Regions from separate parts of the Paenibacillus sp. WLX2291 genome, predicted to be linked through region 3. Evidence: riboswitches for the same ligand, from Rfam matches in the RefSeq annotation. Region 3 holds a riboswitch; each other region holds the start of a gene.
The links. A riboswitch is a leader RNA that binds a small molecule or an ion and turns the genes downstream of it on or off. The one in region 3 is predicted to bind glycine.
Positions count from the first base shown of each region.

Region 1: it holds a riboswitch for glycine, as region 3 does, so the genes downstream of both, sdaAB (L-serine ammonia-lyase, iron-sulfur-dependent subunit beta) here and gcvT (glycine cleavage system aminomethyltransferase GcvT) in region 3, are expected to answer to the same signal.
Region 2: it holds a riboswitch for glycine, as region 3 does, so the genes downstream of both, ACDE64_RS23665 (amino acid permease) here and gcvT (glycine cleavage system aminomethyltransferase GcvT) in region 3, are expected to answer to the same signal.

Region 1 is NZ_CP176755.1:3,955,063-3,959,309, forward strand. Features, by position in the region: gene ACDE64_RS16860 (TIM-barrel domain-containing protein) at 1-974, shown strand, start outside; gene sdaAA (L-serine ammonia-lyase, iron-sulfur-dependent, subunit alpha) at 1,201-2,094, opposite strand; gene sdaAB (L-serine ammonia-lyase, iron-sulfur-dependent subunit beta) at 2,116-2,781, opposite strand; glycine riboswitch at 3,005-3,114, opposite strand; gene ACDE64_RS16875 (ATP-binding protein) at 3,274-4,247, opposite strand, start outside.
Region 2 is NZ_CP176755.1:5,537,019-5,541,265, reverse strand. Features, by position in the region: gene ACDE64_RS23675 (MATE family efflux transporter) at 1-861, opposite strand, end outside; gene ACDE64_RS23670 (TetR/AcrR family transcriptional regulator) at 1,031-1,717, shown strand; glycine riboswitch at 1,838-1,918, shown strand; gene ACDE64_RS23665 (amino acid permease) at 2,061-3,437, shown strand; gene ACDE64_RS23660 (helix-turn-helix domain-containing protein) at 3,741-4,247, opposite strand, start outside.
Region 3 is NZ_CP176755.1:4,131,916-4,136,162, reverse strand. Features, by position in the region: gene gcvPA (aminomethyl-transferring glycine dehydrogenase subunit GcvPA) at 1-245, opposite strand, end outside; gene gcvT (glycine cleavage system aminomethyltransferase GcvT) at 568-1,680, opposite strand; glycine riboswitch at 1,945-2,041, opposite strand; gene gcvH (glycine cleavage system protein GcvH) at 2,228-2,620, shown strand; gene ACDE64_RS17675 (SDR family oxidoreductase) at 3,060-3,962, shown strand; gene ACDE64_RS17670 (DUF2569 family protein) at 4,189-4,247, shown strand, end outside.

The DNA of each region.
Region 1 (4,247 bases), 180 kb from region 3:
AGTATGTATGGAACAAGGTGAAGCAAAACTATTACGATCTCGGTATTCGTATCTTCTGGCTGGATGAAGCGGAGCCAGAGTATACGGTATATGATTTTGATAATTATCGTTATTATGAGGGCAGCAATTTGCAGGTCGGCAACAAGTATCCGGCGATGTATTCCAAAACCTTTTATGATGGTATGACCGCCGAGAATCAAGAGCAGGTAGTCAATCTGGTTCGCGCCGCTTGGGCAGGCAGTCAGCGGTACGGCGCGCTCGTCTGGTCCGGTGATATTGATTCCAGCTTCCGTGCGATGCGCAATCAGCTGGCAATCGGGCTGAATATGGGCATTGCAGGCATTCCTTGGTGGACGACTGATATTGGCGGATTCCACGGCGGCAATCCGTCCGATCCCTCTTTTCGCGAATGTCTGATTCGTTGGTTCCAATTTGGCGTCTTCTGCCCGGTATTCCGGTTGCATGGTGATCGTGAGCCAAATGTGGGGTCGATTGGTTCTTCGGGCGGCGGTCAGTGCTTTAGTGGTAGCGATAACGAAGTATGGAGCTTTGGCGAGGAAGCATATCCTATTTTGACTGCTTATATGCATTTACGTGAAACGCTGCGACCGTATATTACTGATTTGATGCGACAAGCTCATGAAAAAGGCTCTCCGCTCATGCGTCCGCTCTTTTACGACTTCCCACAGGACACGTTCTGCTGGGAAACGGAAGATGTGTATATGTTCGGACACAGTCTGCTCATCGCACCAATTATGGAAGAAGGACAGCGCAGCCGCTCTATCTATCTGCCATCCGGTTCTGATTGGGTGAATGCGTGGACAGGCAACACTCATGCAGGTGGTGAGGTGGTACATACCGATGCACCACTGGCAATCACACCTGTATTTATTCGGCACACACAAGCGGCAGAATTGCAGCCACTATTTGCCGAAACTGTCGCCAGAATGAATTCTGAACAATCGTCCGTTTGATCTACTCGATATGAACAATCCATGTATGACAAAAAGAGACTGTACATCGCTACAGTCTCTTTTCTCGTTGGTTATGATCAGATCATGGATTCTAGCATCTATAGAAGACCAGCCAGAACAAGGATAGCATTCTGTCCTTCCATTCCTCTACATTCTGCTACTTCCACGTTCATATCTTGCATTGCATGCAATACCACTATACATGTACATCAAATTACTGCTCGTCTTATCCCCCGTTATTCTCGCGACGACGGCGCAGTTCTTCGGTAATCTTCCGTCCAGTTGGCGTCTGAGCCAGACCGCCGCGCGCGGTTTCACGATGCTCGCTTGGCATGGAGCGTCCTACCTGTAACATAACATCGACGACTTCATCCGATGGAATTGCGCTGCGCACGCCTGCTAGTCCCATATCGGCAGCAGCCAATGCGTTAACAGCACCTAGACCGTTGCGTACGATGCAGGGAATCTCTACCAGACCAGCCACTGGATCACAGATAAGACCGAGTGTATTTTTCAATGCCAGACCGACGGCATGCATCGCTTGCTCAGGGCTACCTCCACGCAGCTCCACCATCGCACCCGCAGCCATACCGATTGCAGAACCGACTTCGGCTTGGCAGCCTCCTTCAGCACCGGAGATGGACGAGTTGTTCGCAATGACGTAGCCGATCGCACCAGCAGCGAACAAGCCCAATACCATCTGCTCATCACTCCAACCAAATCGCTCTTGCGTACTTACAAATACACCCGGAATGATACCGCAGGAACCCGCAGTTGGCGTCGCAATAATACGTCCCATAGAAGCATTCACTTCGGACACTGCCAGCGCATATGACATCGCACGCGTTGAATATGCACCAGATACGGTTTCGCTGCCATTTAAGTAATCATATACTTTACGTGCATCTCCGCCAGTCAATCCACTTCGCGAAACGGTATCTTCGTGAATCCCACGGTGAACCGCTTCTTTCATCACTTCGTAATACGCCGCCATCTGAGCGATAACTTCCTCTCGCTGTACTCCGGTTTCTTTGACCTGCTCCACAATCATCAGCTCGGCAATGCTGCACGAGCGTTCTTCACACAGTCGAATAATATCTTTTAATGTACGAAATTGCATCTTGCTTCCTCCTTTCTTCGTTTAATCGAGATCAATAACACCCGCACGGGTAACATGCGGCAATGCAACGATACGAGTCAATATCTCATCTGCGGGTACACCGTCCAGCTCGATCAATGTCATCGCTTCGCCACTGCGCGATTTGCGATCCACATCCATAAAGCCGATATTCAGCTCCGCTTCACTCAGTGTACGCGTAATATCTGCCAGCACGCCTTTACTATCCATATGCTCCACTACGAGCGTCGGATACTGCCCTGAACCTTTCAGATCAAATCCGTTCAGTTCGTGAATCTCAATATTCCCGCCACCGATTGATGCACCTGCTAATTCAGCATGCTGTTCTCCCGCACGTAGACGTAAACGCACAAAGTTCGGATGTGGATAATTGCCCGATCCTTTATCAAATTGAATGGTCATACCCAGTCGATCCGCTTCTTCGGCTGCATCCGGCAGACGATCATCGTCCGTACTATAATCCAGCAGACCGCCCACCAGCGCCAGATCGGTACCATGTCCCCAATACGTTTCTGCAAAAGAACCGTACAGAATGATATCCACATGCTCCGGTTGCTGTCCAAGCAGCTGACGTGCCGCTCGACCTAATCGTGCAGCGCCCGCCGTATGAGAACTAGATGGACCGACCATAGAAGGCCCAATAATATTAAATACATTTTTGAAACGCATATGACTCCTCTTTTCCGCTGCTGCATCATTTGAGCAGGTATTGCTGATACATCCTTTTCTATGCTAATTCGATTGTGTGCAATCCCCCGAAGAGCACATCAAAAAGGACAGAGCAGGACCTGCGGCGGCCTGTGTGCTCTGTCCTGTGTACCTGAGAGTTTGGACGGACGATGCTGACGATCCGTTATACCCCTTGGGTGGCTGAATGCTCTCTCCAGAGTTGCGTCCGGCAGCGGTTCCTGGGACCTGAGAGATTGGCAAGCCGTTGGCTGCGGCTGCTTGCTCCTTCGGTGGCGGATTACGTGCCTCCGCTAACTCTCCCGCTGTCTTCATTCGCATATAGAAGTTACAATGAACACCGCCGTATGCCCGGCATGTTCCTGATCATTCCTAGCTTAATCCAGCCGCTGAACGCTGTCAATTGCCATCGGGAAAATAAGTTGCATATCTGACATGCCCTGTAAAAACAAACGCAAATCTAGGCAATCCCCCTCAGTCTACCCATTCTTCGGACGTCTCCAATAGAGGCAAACGGATCGCGAATACCGAACCTTTCCCCCGCAATGACGTAAAGCTCAGCACGCCTTCATGATCGTTAACAATCCGCTGAGCGATAAACAGCCCCAGACCTGTACCGCGAATCTGACGAGATTCCGTTGATCGCGACCGGAAGAACTTTTGGAAAATGCGCGGCTGATCTTGTTCCGAGATGCCAATCCCGTAATCCTCTACTTCTACCAGTACATGATCGGCTTGGCGTCGCACGCGAATATCGACTGGACGATCATCTGGTGAATATTTAAGTGCATTGCCTATCAAATTACTAATTACCTGAATCATACGATTATGATCGCCCAATATATAGAGATGGCGCTCTTCCACTTCCACATGCAGACGATCCCGAGATTGAATATCCCACTGCCAGCAGATCATCTTCACCAGTTCATCCAGTTGGATGCAGCTCATCAAATATTCTGCATGCCCCGCCTCAATCCGTTGACTATCCAGAAAGTCATCCAACAATCTCGACAGCCTTCCACCTTCAAACTGGATCGTATTCATAAACTCACGTCGGCGCTCTGCCGGAATATCCTCATACATCGACAACATCTCGATATACCCCATAATCGCCGATAATGGCGTCCGCAATTCATGCGAGACGACAGCAATCAATTCATTTTGCAGCTGCTTCGCCCGTTTCTCTTCGGTACAATCACGGAAAATAAGCAGAAATCCCTGATCAACACCACTCGCCGCATCGGTAATCGGGGTTAGATGGAGCGATAACAAGCGCTCATCCTGCATCTGGATTAGGCATCCTTGTTCCCATTCTTCATGCTGATCCAGATGCTGATTCAAACGTTCACCCACAATAAACGTCCCTGCCATCAGTTGCGATTGAATGCGCTCCAGCACTTCACTCACTGGCTTGCCATTGTAATCGTCTAGTCCAAACAGCATCTGTA
Region 2 (4,247 bases), 1.4 Mb from region 3:
CTCTGGAAATTGCAGCAATCTCGACGAGATGCCGTAAGCGGCAACCGAAGCATCGCCGTATTCAATCAGAAAATAGTTCAGGATCAGCGACATCGCACCAAGGAACACACTCATGATAAATACAGGTACACCGATTTTGAAGACATTGCTCATGATCTCTTTGCTGGCTTTGAACCATTGGATCGACACGCTTAGAAATTGGCTTTTGAAGCCCAGATGATGCGTGTAAAAGGCACTTGCGACCAGATTCGAGACTACGGTAGCAGCAGCGACGCCGGTCACACCCCAGTGGAGTACGAAGATAGCGAGTGCATCCAGTACGATATTGACGGCAACGCTCAGAATCATACCGATCATGGACGTAATTGCCGATCCTTCCGCGCGCACGATATTTTCCAGAGTGAAGAATAGGACGACGACGGGAGAGCCGATCAGCATGACGGTCACGTAGTCTTTGGTAAATGCGAACGATTCGGTCGTCGCGCCCAGCCCGGAAGTGATCATATCCACTAGCGGCAGTCCGACGAGAATGACGAGTAGACCGAGCAGCAGACTGCTGTAAAAGGCGAAGGACGAAACGTGCTTGGCGTCGTCGTAGCGCTTTTCACCAAGCAGACGGGAGATGAATGTACCGCCGCCCATACCGATCAGGTTGCCGAGTGCCATGATGATGGCGAACAACGGCAAAGTTAGCGCCAGCGCGGTCAGCATCGCTGTATTGTGCAGCGTGCCGAGGAAGTAGGCGTTTAGGATGGAGTAGATGACGCTCATGGATGTACCAAGCATCATCGGAACGGCAAAGTGGGCGACGGCTTTGGCGATAGGGGCTTTTTCAAAATAGTGCAGATTTTCTGTATCCATGGGGATTCCTGCTTTCTGTAGATAATTTGGCTGTTGAAATATTTGGTCTATCAATGATTGCCTTACAGTGTTAGTTGAGCCTTACACTGTTAGATGTTATCATGGGATGAGATGCTTGTAAAGCATAAACTTACAGTGTTAGATAAAATTTTTCGAGGGATGGATATAGATGAAAAAGCAGCAGCCTCAAATTTCAGAGGATAAGATTCTTGAAGCGTCGTGGGAGCTTCTCGGGGAAGACGGCATTGAGAAATTAAGTATGCGGCGGCTTGCCGATCGGCTCGGCATTCAGGCGCCTTCGCTATACTGGCATTTTAAAAGCAAGCAGCAGTTATACCAGCGGCTGGCGAATCATGTATCTAAAGTGATCGTGGATGAGCTGCATAGCGAGGGCAATTGGAAGCAGCAGCTGACCGAACTTGCCGTTACTACGCGTGATGTATTGAGCCGCTATCCGTGCTCCACACAGCTTATGATGATGACGCTGCCGCATGATCCGGACATTATCCGCTTCACCAACCGGATGCTCTCTTGTGTAGAGGAAACACCGCTGGCGCAGGATCAGAAGATGCAGGTTGTGACGACGCTGATCAACTTTGTGTTTTATTTTGTGCTGGATCATTATCAGCATCAGCGTAATGTGGAGATCATGAGTCAGGAGCAGCAGTCTACGATGGGCGATCATATGATGCAGGTGATGGATTCGATGCCGGATCAGGATACGTGGCTGTTCCGGCGCATGTTCCAGAATGAGCTGTTTGAGCTGATGGGAAGTGATCGGGCGTTTGATTTTGGACTGAAGGTGATTTTGCTAGGGATTGAGCAGGTGATTGTGGAGCAGAATATGGATGTGTAACTTTTTTCACTGATCCATTGCTCACATTGGCGGTACTATGTTAACATATCGGAATGGCAGTAATGCCTAACTAACTTCATATATTTAAGGGCTATGATTGCTGTGGATCACACTACAGCAGGAGCAGCTTCTGGAGAGACTGCGGGTACACCGCAGCGCCGAAGGGTTCACAATCTCAGGCAAACGGACAGAAGAGTACGAATAGATAGGTGTCATGCGGCGACGTATATGCTGCGGGGCACGTATGTATTTTGTTATTCTTGTGCGCTGAGAGATTGGATGATATCCAGTCTCTTTTTTTATTGTTTTTTATAGAAAGATAGGAGATCAAGGGGGACACACGATGACACAGACAGGATTAAAACGAGAACTTGCCAACCGGCATGTTCAGTTGATTGCAATTGGAGGAACGATTGGAACGGGGCTATTTCTCGGCTCCGGCAAAGCGATTGAGAAGGCGGGACCTTCGATTATTCTCACGTATCTGATCGTCGGGATGGCGATTTTTTTCGTAATGCGGGCGCTGGGGGAATTGCTATTATCCAAGGCGGGCTACCAGTCATTTACCGATATTGCGGAGGATTATTTGGGACCGCGCGCGGCGTTTGTGACGGGTTGGACGTATTGGTTTTGCTGGATTATGACGGCGATGGCGGATGTGATCGCGGTTGGCGTGTACGTGCAGTACTGGTTTGATATTCCGCAGTGGATGCCAGCGGTGCTATGTCTGATCGTATTGTTAGGTCTGAACCTAATGACCGTCAAAAATTTCGGGGAGCTGGAATTCTGGTTTGCCTTGATCAAGGTCATTACGATTCTGGCGCTGATTGGGCTAGGTATTGTACTGCTGGTGATGGGTTTCCGCACGGATGCGGGTACCGTATCGGTACGCAATCTATGGGAGCATGGCGGCATATTCCCGAATGGCGTGTCGGGCTTCCTGTTCTCGTTCCAGATGGTCGTATTCGCTTATGTTGGCGTAGAGCTGGTCGGTGTATCGGCAGCAGAAACCGCCAACCCGGAGAAAAGTATTCCAGCGGCAATCAACAAAATTCCGCTGCGCATTCTGTTCTTCTATGTCGGCGCGCTGTTCGTGCTGCTGTGCATTAATCCATGGACACAGCTGAGTCCGTCGGAAAGTCCATTTGTCCGTACGTTTACGCTGGTCGGTATTCCGGTGGCAGCGGGCATTATTAACTTTGTCGTGCTGACGTCGGCGGCTTCCGCTTGCAACAGCGGCATGTTCTCGACAAGTCGCATATTGTACAATTTGAGCCGTAAGGGGCAGGCTCCACAGCGACTGGGCAGACTGAACCGCAATCATGTGCCAAGTCAGTCGCTGTTCCTCTCTACGATTGTGATCTCTGGTGGTGCGCTACTGAGCAAGCTGTTACCGGGACAGGCGTTTGAGATTGTGACGACGATCAGTGCCATTTGTTTTATCTGGGTGTGGGGTGTCATTCTGGTGTGCCATATTCGGTATAAACGAATTCGCCCGGAGCTGCATGCGACGTCGCGCTTCAAAGCACCATTTACACCATGGATCAATTATGTAGTACTGGCGTTATTTGCGGGTATTCTGGTCATTATGCTCATCTCTGGTGAGACGCGTCCGGCGCTGTTATGTACACCGATTTGGTTTATTTTGCTGCTGGTATTGTACCAGCTTCGCGGGCGAAAAAGAGACAGTGAGCCGGTGTTGGAGACGACGAATACGTAAGTTGCAGATGAATGATAGCGGAGTGTCAAACATGCCGTGACAGCTATCAAAGAAACTATTATGTCCAGAAATGGCATACGAAACACAGTGCAAACAAATGCACCTATTTCATACGAGTAGGAGTATGCAGTACAGCTCATCTTCAAATATACAAACTGCAATCATAATGGTATGTGCGAACAGCTCTATGATCTATATATGCATAGAGCTGTTTGGTATTGGATTTCGCTTTGTCTCTTTTGCATTCAGGAGCACTCTGTCCGTGTTGAAAGTAACCAAGTGCCTAATGCTTGGCAATGACGATCATTGTGAATGTGCCTGTTGCAATCTTGCTTTCCGATATTCCTTTGGCGTTTGCTCATATGCCTTTTTGAACGACTGGATAAAATGGTTCACATGATTAAACCCGACGCGCTGTGCGACTTCGGTAATCGTATCGTCCGTACTGAGCAGCAGATCGCAGCTCTTTTTTAGTCGGTATTTGATCAGGTAGTCGTAGGGCGTCATATGGATCGTTTTGCGGAAGCTGCGGGTGCATTCGGATACGCTCAGATGTGCGATGTCGGCGATTTGTTGCAGCGTGATGGGATCAACAAAGTGTTGGTGAATGTAACTCAGCATGAGCTGCAATCGCTCCTGCTGCTGTTTGGCATGTTTGGGCAACTGCTCGGTGGACAATGGAATATGGGAAATTAGCGTGAACCACAGCTGTAGTGTCTTGATCGATACTTCATATTGCCAGCCCCAGCTTGCACCAGCGATCTCGAATGTACGTTTCATCTCCCATAGCATATCCAGAATGGCATGTTC
Region 3 (4,247 bases):
TGATCGTAAATGCCCGCACCAAGAAAGCTTGTATAGCGATCTGTATCCGCATTGCGTCCTGCCAGTGTAGACAGATGACGGGTTAGCGCATATTCGTCCAGCATACCGGACATCGGCAGTGTACCTTCATAACGAACAGAAGCTGGAATGTCCTTGAACAATTCCTCAATGGAAGAAGCGCCGACAACGGCTAACATGTCCTGCTCATTTTGTGGCGTCATCGGGATATAACGATGGGATTTCATAAGCTGTACTCCTTTCGGCAGCGTAGCTACCGGTTAGTGTGGACTTGCGTGACGTGCAATATCGCAGAAGAGAAGTTGCCAGATTTTGTTGTCTATTGAGCATCTAGCCGTACATTTCGTTGTGATTGCAAGCGTATGCGTCTATTTAGAACGATAGGTAACAGTAAATTTGTCCGTGAATGAGAACCTGCTCGTAGCTGTGATCTTGTCTATACGGTCATGCTAATTATGAAGCTGCAAACACCACATATAACAATGAACATCAGCTAACAATGAACATCAGCAGCATGGAGCATCAGCTACAGTTGCATCATATAATGTGTTATACGTTCACCGGTTGACGTTTGTAAAAAGGAGCCTTCACGACTTCTGCCTTCAACAGCTTGCCGCGAATCTCGACTTCGACCGGCGTACCGAGTGCGGCGCTATCCGCTTCGATCAGTGCCAAGCCCAGATTGCGCTTCAATGTCGGCGATTGTGTGCCGGTAGTCACTTCGCCAATCTGCCGACCATCGCGGTACACCGGATAATGTGAGCGCGGAATGCCACGGTCGATCAGCTCAATGCCGACCATTTTGCGTGGAGCACCGTGTTCCTTTTGCCCAGCGAGTACGTCGCGTCCGATAAAATCACCCTTATCCAGCTTCACGAAGAAACCAAGCCCTGCTTCCAGCGGCGTAATGTCCGCCGACAGCTCTTGCCCATACAGCGGCAGCTTCGCTTCAAAACGCAGTGTATCACGCGCACCAAGTCCGCATGGAATCAATCCATCTTCCTCACCAATCTCCAACAGCTTGCTCCAGATTACATCTGCCTGTGCAGCCGGTGTATAGATCTCGTATCCATCTTCACCCGTATAGCCTGTGCGGGAGACGATCACTTCCACATCGAACAACTTCGCTTCCGGTACAAAGGAAAAGCCGGGCAATTCAGCGTATACATCACTGCCAGCTGCTTTGGATAGAATGGCGGACGCATGCGGTCCTTGCAGAGCGATCAATGCCGTTTGCTCCGAAATGTCCTTCAACTGCACACCTTCTGGCAAATGCTGGCGCAGCCATGCGATATCTTTATCGATATTCGATGCGTTCAGCACGAGCATATAATGCTCCTCACCGATCCGGTAAACGAGTAGATCATCCACAACGCCGCCATTGTCATAGCACATCAGTGTGTACTGCGCCTGTGCATCCTGCAAACGGGAAACATCGTTGGTCAGCATATGCTGTAGATAACGGAGTGCGCCAGCGCCACTGATGATCACTTCACCCATATGGGAAACGTCGAATAAACCAGCTCGTTCGCGTACAGCTTCATGTTCTTTTTGGATACCGTAAAATTGTACCGGCAGTTCCCAGCCGCCAAAATCGATACAGCGCGGGGAACCAGATTGTTGATACAGCGGGAAAAGCGGTGTTCGTTTCAATTCAGTCATGTGGATTCACCTCGAAATAGTATTTTGAGCGGTGAAACGGTATACAAGCACAAAAAAGACAGGAAGAGAAGGGAAAGAAACCGGCATATATCCGGTACTTCATTCCCTTTTCTCCCTGTCCTTGGTACCTGAGAGTTACCTCGCTGAACATTCTTACCAGCATATAATGTCTGCCGATCATTCAGAATGGCTCAAAACAAGTTTCCCCTTGGGTGATCCGCTGTGCACTTATCGTTGATTAGCACCGGATGCTCTCCAGAGTTGCGTCCGGTACAGGTCCCTGATACCTGAGAGATTCACCGTTTCCGGCTTACTCCTTCGGCGCTGCCATCGGTGTGGCAGTCTCTCCCTGTACGTTCATCCGCTCACATATGATGTTATGTATTTCCGAACATTCAACACTAGAAACGTTAAAATTGTATGTTTATTATATTAATACTTGATTGAGTAAACGATGTCAAGCCTCTTGACAGTGCCAACTTCCTTACTATACTCTTGTGGCATTGAGCAAAATGCAATCACGACATGGAACCGGAGGAGCATAATCATGAGCGAAATCAAGGATCAGCTGTTGTACAGTGAGGAACACGAGTGGGTAGAGCGTATTGGCGATGATACAGTACGGATTGGTATTACGGACTTTGCCCAGCATCAGCTGGGTGATATTGTATTTGTGGAATTGCCAGAAGACGGTCGCAATGTGAGCGAGAATGAAGTCGTAGGCACAATCGAATCGGTCAAAACGGTATCCGATCTGTTTTGTCCGGTAGCTGGTGTTGTTAGTCGCCTGAATCCCGATCTGGAAACCGAGCCAGAACTGGTCAATACCGATCCATACGGTCGTGGCTGGATGCTGGAATTGAAGGTGGACGGCGATCTGGATGCTGCTCTGTCCAAGCTACTGGATGCAGCTGCTTATGGTGCGCACGCTCAGGATTAATATGCCCCAATATTCATATTTCCTAGCGAAGATCGATGGAATATGGATGAGAAGAATGTATAGTGGTGAAAAGAGGAATATACCTTATATTGTTTGTGAGTACATGCCGTTGTCTTGTTCGTTACAGAACAGGGCGACGGCTTTTTTACGTGCTTTTTGTCGTTTTCCATATTCCTTATTATTCCATACTATACCTATTCCATATGCGTTGCTGAACTCCTTTACGTTTACTTAAAATATAAGGTTGCATAATATAAAATATATTCGTATGAGATATGAGCATGTACTAATGACATAGACATAAACATACGCTAATAAAATACACATGTGCCAATGAGATACAAGAATGTTCAACATGCGACAGTTCAAAACAACGAAATAAACGTACAGTAAACGAAAACAATCTGCATTTCACTTTCATATCGAGGGGAGCAACCGTATGACTCATTCTGCAAATATTAACACCACTAACACAGCTAACACCGCTACCGATCGCAAAACCATTCTCATCACCGGCGCCAATTCCGGTATGGGACTAGCTTCCAGCATCGCTCTGGCGAAGCAAGGACACCATATCATTATGGCATGTCGCAATCTGAAGCGTGGACAGCAAGCGCTGGAGCAAGCGAAGCATGAGAGTGGTTCCGATCAGCTCACACTGATGACGTGCGACCTCGGTTCACTGGATAATATTCGTGAGTTTGCGGCTGAATTTTACAAACAATATGACCATCTCGATGTCCTGCTGAACAATGCTGGGGTCGTTCATCCTACTCGCAAGGAAACAGCAGATGGCTTCGAGATGTCGATCGGAGTCAATCATTTGGGACACTTTTTGCTGACTTCTCTACTGCTGGATGCCCTTCAACAGGCAAAGGCAGCTCGCATCATAGTCGTCAGCTCCAACGCCTACAAAATCGGCAAAATCCACTGGGATGATCCGTATTTGCAGGATGGGTACAATGTGGTCAGCGCCTATTCGCAATCCAAGCTGGCGAATCTGTATTTTACCTCTGTGCTGGCAGAGCGGTTAAAAGACACATCCGTCACCGTCAATAGTCTACATCCCGGAGCGGTTGCAACGAGTATCGGTGTGGATCGGGATACTGGCTTTGGCAAACGCTTGCTCTCTGCACTAGCACATACACCGTTTTTTCAAACGCCAGAGCAGGGAGCAGAGACAGCTATATTTCTAGCAACGGATCCATCAGTTGCAGGGCAAACCGGTCAGTATTTTTATCGTAAAAAAGTGATGACCCTTCAATCCAGAGCATCGGATAGACAGCAAGCGTTACGTCTATGGGCATGGAGTGAAAGGCAGACCGGGCTTAGCCAAACGTAACAGGAAAGGGAAGTGCACGCGGTCATGTAGGATAAAATACTATTCTGACGCTGGCTATGGTAGACTGGAGAAAGCGGGATTTGCGTGCTTATGCTCATCATTTGGCAGTGTATCATCGGATTCGCAGCCGGATCATTACACCTTCAAAATCAAGCCGAGTAGCGACCGCGATCAGCCGTCTTGTACGGTCTGGGAACAGATTAGAACTAGAAAGGAAATAGAACCAATGAACAACAATTTTCCACCCAATCCTAACGATCCCGGGCAGCCACCATTTAACGGGCA